3 regions of the Anoxybacillus sp. PDR2 genome follow, and region 2 is predicted to be linked to each of the others. Evidence: predicted binding sites of a transcription regulator. Region 2 holds the regulator's gene; each other region holds the start of a gene.
The links. Region 2 encodes LexA, which represses DNA repair genes until DNA is damaged. Its sites were predicted from a motif close to CGAACATATGTTCG; they were not measured.
Positions count from the first base shown of each region.

Region 1 (2,278 bases), 1.9 Mb from region 2:
TCGAGCAGCGTATAAGGAGTCGATCCTGGCGGGCGCAATGTTAAATGGCGTGAGTAGTTTTCAATTCCTGAACAAAAGCCCATTTCCCGCATCATTTCAAGATCATAGCGCGTGCGCTGCTCAAGCCGCTGCGCTTCCAACAGCTTGCCCTGCTCCCGCAACTCCTTCAAGCGTTCTTCCAGCTCTTGCTCGATATTTTGAATCGCCAGCTGCATTTTTTCATCGCGCGTGACGAAGTGGGAAGCTGGGAAAATCGCAACATGCTCCCGCTCTCCGATAATTTCTCCCGTCAGCGCATCTACCTCGCGAATCCGTTCAATCTCATCACCAAAAAACTCGACACGAATGCAATGCTCGTCGCGCGAAGCCGGAAAAATTTCGACGACATCACCGCGAACGCGAAACGTTCCCCGCTGAAAATCAATGTCATTGCGCGTATACTGCACATCGACTAAACGGCGCAGCAATTCGTTTCTTTCGATTTCCATCCCTGTCCGCAAAGATACGACAAGCTCTCGATATTCTTCCGGAGAACCCAAGCCGTAAATGCATGATACACTGGCCACAATAATGACATCGCGCCGCTCAAATAAAGCAGATGTGGCCGAATGCCGCAGCTTATCAATTTCATCGTTGATGCTTGCGTCCTTTTCAATATACGTATCCGTCTGCGGCACATACGCTTCCGGCTGATAGTAGTCATAGTAGCTCACAAAATACTCAACTGCATTATTTGGAAAAAACTCCTTCAATTCACTATATAGCTGGCCCGCCAATGTTTTATTATGAGCAATGACCAGCGTCGGTTTACTCACCTTCTGGATGACGTTAGAAATGGTAAAGGTCTTTCCTGTTCCTGTCGCTCCTAATAGCGTTTGATGCTTCGTACCGTTCAAAATTCCTTCCACCAGCTTAGCAATTGCCTTTGGCTGGTCGCCTTGCGGCTGATAGGCTGATACTAATTGAAAATGATCTTTCACCTGCGCAAAGCCCCCTTCGTATTCATCCTAATTGTATTGTACCACATGAATGCTTAAGATGCACAAAAAATACGAACTTATATTCGTTTCCAAAACTTTCGTAAGCCTTACAGAGCGAACAGCTATTTCCATCTCTTTGGCTGCAATAACAAAAGCCACCGCAAAAGAACGGTTCAATCGATCTTTTGCGGTGGCTTTCTTCTTATTTTTTAAATTTTTTTACCATTTTCTCTGCATATAAAAAGCCTGCCGTTGTCGACGCAATATCCGCTAACACTTCATGAAGCTCGTTTGTATATCCTTTGACATAAGAAGCTACTAACAGCGCCACTGTCAGCAGCGTCCCCACATAATGATTATAAGTGACACGAGTAAAAAGCAGCACTAGCAAAAACGGCACGATTAATGCAACGAGAAACCACATAAGCAAAACCCCTTATCTATACAGCTTCCGATGTCCATTTTTCCCGCGTTTGCACAAACAACAATCCAAGCTCGTGATGCTCATTTTCATATAACGCTCCTTGGACAAAACGGACTTCCTCATTTTGATCCAACACCTCTAGCTTACAAAAAGCGCGGTTATGCTGCAATGCCTCATAAAATTCTTTTTCCGTTTTAACTGGTATGCCGTTCACTTTCACAATCACTTCGCCGATTTTCAGCCCGATTTTTTCAGCCTTCGATTCTGGTAAAATTCCTAAAATAACCAATCCCTGCTCTTGCTGTGAAAAATACGGGGGACGGGAACGGTCTTGCCGATGCTGCCAAAAAGCCAGACATTCTCTAGCAATCAACGCCGCAGCTGCAACCGCGATTCCTAAGGAAGGAAACCAAGAAGACGCCAAAGCTCCCGCGCAGACAGCGGCCGCTAACCAGAGCACGCGACGGCCGGCCATTTGAATAGAGGCTCGTGGATGCATGCCTTGCATATGCTGCGAGAAGCCGAGCAAAAATGGCACCAGAGCGAATGAATATGAATGATCCACGCCCGAAAACAATGGCCACCATGAAAAAGGTGAAGAGAGCGGGCCATTGGAAATTGGCAGAAGCACAGGCACAAACCAAATCCTATCTACCCAATGTTCTCCAATCATAAGCCCCCTCTTGCTTTTAGCAAGCTGCGGAGAAGTAGCCACTGCTCCGTTTCGCAAAATGAGAAACCCCTCGGCAAATAACAGCAATGCAAGCAGCCATATGAAAACGGATATAGGCGCCTCGTGAAGGCTTTCCACATATTTTGAAACCAACGGCCAAGCGCCTCCGTATTTCATAAAACCAGCTGCAAGCAAAACCAA
Region 1 covers NZ_CP047158.1:3,382,187-3,384,464, forward strand. Annotated here, with positions in the region: gene uvrB (excinuclease ABC subunit UvrB) at 1-980, opposite strand, end outside; gene GRQ40_RS16335 (CsbA family protein) at 1,183-1,404, opposite strand; gene GRQ40_RS16340 (PDZ domain-containing protein) at 1,421-2,278, opposite strand, start outside.
Region 1: uvrB (excinuclease ABC subunit UvrB) is a predicted target of LexA. The motif match lies at 1,053-1,066, and genes of this name have one in related genera.

Region 2 (2,278 bases):
TAACCGCTTGCCCGCTCTTCAATGACCTTAACGACTTGAAAACGATATGTTTCGGCGAGCTGCTCAAGCTCCTCCTTCTGCCGTTGCAGTGATGTTTCTTGTTCCTCTTTGTTTGTGCTCACCCGACAATAAATAATCGCTTTCATTCCATCATCTCCATTATTATTTACTGACGACTAGCTTCTTTTCTGCCTTTGATTTTAACACGGGAATCACTAGCTTTTCACCCGCAGCAATTTTTTCATTTGGCAAATGGTTTACATTCATTACCCATTCAATAAATTCTTTCGTTGAAAGCTGATGTGAAGATCTGTATTCATTGGCTATTCCCCAAAGCGTATCTCCGGATTCTACCGTAATTTTTAAATATTTCTCCTTTTGAATCGGATGGCTCGCATACACGAAACCTGATAGTAGCATAAACACCAAGCATGAAAACACGAGATAATGAGTAACTTTCATCTTCTCTCACCTCTTAGAATGTTTGTTCGCTTTTCTACCCATTATATTAAGAACATTCGTTTGCGTCAACCATTTTTTCGAACTTATGTTTGTTTTTTTGTTCTCCTCGTGTTATAATAAAAAAAACGATGGGTAAGAGGTGTGAAACATGACCAAACTGTCGAAACGCCAACAGCAAATTCTCGATTTCATCAAAAAAGAAGTAAAAACTAAAGGGTATCCTCCTTCCGTTCGTGAGATTGGCGAAGCGGTTGGACTTGCCTCTAGCTCAACGGTGCATGGACATTTAGCTCGGCTTGAAAGCAAAGGATACATCCGCCGTGATCCAACTAAACCTCGCGCGATTGAAATATTAGATCCGGATTTTGCCTCATTCATGCGGCCGAGCAATGTGATCAATGTTCCGGTCATCGGAAAGGTAACGGCAGGGCAACCAATAACCGCTATCGAAAATGTGGAGGACTATTTTCCGCTCCCAGAACGCTTCGTTTCTGCAGAGGACCATGTTTTTATGCTTGAAATAATGGGCGATAGCATGATTGAGGCAGGCATTTTAGACGGAGATTTTGTCATTGTTCGTCAGCAGCAGTCAGCTAATAACGGAGATATTGTCGTTGCTATGACGGAAGAAAACGAAGCAACCGTCAAGCGCTTTTTTAAAGAACAAGGCCACATTCGCCTACAGCCAGAAAACCCTCATATGGAGCCTATTATCGTCAACGATGTTACGATTCTCGGGAAAGTGATCGGCGTATATCGCATGATTCAATAACAAACAAGGGTAGATAAAGTGAAATTCACCTTATCTACCCTTGTTTTAAGTAGCGATGATTATTCGATCATTGTTAAAATCCGCTAGGTTCTCTTATTTGTCTATATGGATGGAAGCGACATCATTTTGTGCAATTCATTTGAGCGGTACATTTTTGCCCATTTTAAGACGGATGCTGCATAAAGACAGGAACGAACAGCAAATCATTTCTCTACATCATAATCCGTATCGTTCTTGACAGATAAAATGATAGTGACTAACGTTGTAACTGTAGAGACTACAGCTGCTATGACCGAGGCAAGTCACGGACTTGTCTCGAACCGGCGAAAAACAAATTCTGCTTTTGAATGGGGCGTCTATTCCATCTTTTCGTTGGATTTCGATCATTCGCAAATGGACCCAATGCCGAAACCATTCAGCACTTATATACAGGATGAATCGTAATTCCTTTAAACCTCATCGAACTTCTTTCCTAGTTTTTCTCTTTAAATGAGACTATTCCCTTAGGGTATATGGCTAATAATCTAAATTCAAGGAAAGCATTTCTTTTTCTTGTTTTTTTGATTCCTCATCACCATAATCATGCGAATCCATATCTCTGCATATCATTTACATAACATCAAAAAAGGAGAGCATCAGGCCATGTTATCTATTGAATTTTTCGCATGGACACTATCTGCTATCTTAGGAATCGGATTTATTATTTCTCTTATAGCTGTATCCAGAAAACCGAAAAACATGACTGAGATGGAGCGACAAAGTCCTGAACCCAAGAACACAGAACCATAAAATAGAGTTTGTTCAGACCTTCATCGCGCGGATACATGACGAGAAGGCAAGCCTGTGGACTTGCCTTCCAGCCGCGGTACAGATACTATTGGTTCAATCGTTAAGTTTTATTTATATCGTGCTTTGCCGACAGGATGAAAACTACAGACCGAAATCAAGTCTATGAATCATCATCGCTTTTTTTCGGTAGAATGTCCTATTATTATTCTATTGTTTTGTTTCATTTCTTATTTTACCATCATTGATTTTTAAGTA
Region 2 covers NZ_CP047158.1:1,517,296-1,519,573, reverse strand. Annotated here, with positions in the region: gene GRQ40_RS07365 (YneB family resolvase-like protein) at 1-146, opposite strand, end outside; gene yneA (cell division suppressor protein YneA) at 163-462, opposite strand; gene lexA (transcriptional repressor LexA) at 611-1,234, shown strand; gene GRQ40_RS07350 (NAD(P)/FAD-dependent oxidoreductase) at 2,262-2,278, opposite strand, start outside.

Region 3 (2,278 bases), 750 kb from region 2:
AGTAAGAAGTATGCCATTGCTCTTGATGATTTCGGCAAAGGGGAGACGTCTATGCGAACCGTCATGGAGTTGGAGCCGGATTTCGTCAAGCTGGATCGTTTCTATGCTGTCGATTTATCTGTTTCAAAGGAAAAGCAAAACGAAATCCAACTGCTTTTGGAGTTTTGCCAGCCAAGAAATATATATGTTGTTTTGGAGGGAATCGAAGAGCCAAAGGATCTAGCGATGGCCAAAGCATTAGGAATTCATTTAGGACAAGGATATTTATTAGGGAAGCCATCGCCAGTTCGCGGGGTGAACTAAAAGAGGGGAGGGTTTATTGATATGGAAATAATGATAAGCGCAATTTTCGTGTGCCTATTTTTACTTATCTTCTCTCTTATCCTTTTTCATGCCTTTTATAAGCAACAATTAAGAAAAAAGGAAGAGCAAATTCATACGTTGAAGGAATCGGTAACCGATTTGCAGATCAAGCTAAAAGATAAGGAGAAAAGAAAAGCCTTTCGTGTGAAATTGTTTGAGCAGGAATGTCATTTTGAATTGCTTGAATCTGGCAATCAGCCATTAGGAAACCTTAAAAATAAAAAGGGAACAGGACAAATTAATGATATAAGCCGTACGGGTTTACAAATAAGTTGTACGTTGGATTTGCCTGTCCGAAAACAAATTTTTTTACAGATTTATTTTGTTATTGATGGTGAGCCTTTCTCTCTGAAAGGGAGGATTGTGCGGAAGGAAGAGCTGATAAACCATGTAATCTATGGAATAGAATTTGTTGATCTGCATCAAAGAGATCAGCAGAAACTGCATCGATTGATCCAAAGGTTAGAAATTGAAAGGAGAAAAAATGCAGAATGACCGGGCTTTATGATTCGTTTTTCTTCAAGTCATGCGAAAAAACATTTTGATATACAGTTTATTAAGTTGGGAATGTGAAAGCTGTTTCAACAAAACCATTTAATGACGGATGAAGCGAATTTACGCTTCTTTTTTTTGAAACAGCATGATTAGGCATACTGCTTGTTTTTGAAAAAGAAAATGAGGGCATGTTCAAAGGCTGCAGCCATGATCCGAAGTGCAGATGTACAGAAAAGATTTCCTAATTTACGAGTGTGAATGAGATGTTTGTGATTGATTGACAAGACGATAAACATTTGTTTATAATTTAAACAAATGTTTGAGAATGCTGAGGTGCATTCAGATGAATGAAAAAGAGCAACGAATTTTAACACTCATTCGCAAAAATCCATTTATTACACAACAAGAATTAGCTGAACAGCTTAAGCTTTCGCGCTCGGCTGTGGCAGGCTACATCTCTTCGTTAACCAAGCAAGGGAAAATCGTTGGCAGGGCCTATGTGCTTCCAGAACCATCGCGGATTGTATGCATTGGGGGGGCGAATGTCGATCGCAAAGCGCAGTCGCTCTCAACCGTTCGGTTTGGTACCTCCAATCCAGTCACTGTTACGCAAAGCTGCGGCGGAGTCGCGCGAAATATTGCTGAAAATTTAGGAAGGCTGGGCGAATCGGTTTCTCTTTTAACCGTTGTTGGCGATGATCAGGAAGGAGAGTGGCTGCTGGCGACGACAGGTGCCTATGTCGATATGAGCCAGATTGCAAAGCAAACCAATGCTCATACTGGCACCTACACGGCTGTTTTAGATGAAAAAGGAGAAATGGTCATTGCACTAGCTGATATGGCGATTTATGACACGATTACCACTGATTTTATTCAAAAAAGATGGCCGTATATTTCTTCTGCTTCTATTGTGCTATTGGATACGAATTTTCCGAGCGAGGTGTTAACATTTGTGATTGAGCGCTGTCGCGAGGAAGGGATTCCGTTGTGTGTCGCGCCTGTGTCGGCTCCCAAGATGAAAAAGCTGCCTAGCGACCTCCGCGGTGTGACATGGTTGATTGCTAACCGAGATGAAGCGCTCACCCTCGCAGGAATGGAAGGAGAAAGAACAGAAGCGGCAGATGATTACATTCTTTCTCTTGGCGTCGAGCATGTCGTTATCACTTGCGGCGCCAAAGGGATTACGTACAAAACACAGCGCGGAGAGAGCGGGACGATCGCTGCGCCGTCGATCGACGTTGTCGATGTAACAGGAGCGGGCGATGCGTTCGTTTCCGGATTTTTATACGGAATGAATCAAGGAAAATCGTTTGCTGATGCGTGCCGGCTTGGCATGAGCAGCTCCATCATTGCGTTGCAGACGAAGGAAACGGTTTGTTCGAGACTGAATGAACATGTATTGAACCAAACATGCCAACAC
Region 3 covers NZ_CP047158.1:2,264,185-2,266,462, reverse strand. Annotated here, with positions in the region: gene GRQ40_RS10820 (EAL domain-containing protein) at 1-303, shown strand, start outside; gene GRQ40_RS10815 (PilZ domain-containing protein) at 325-858, shown strand; gene GRQ40_RS10810 (carbohydrate kinase) at 1,202-2,278, shown strand, end outside.
Region 3: GRQ40_RS10810 (carbohydrate kinase) is a predicted target of LexA. The motif match lies at 1,167-1,180, and genes of this name have one in related genera.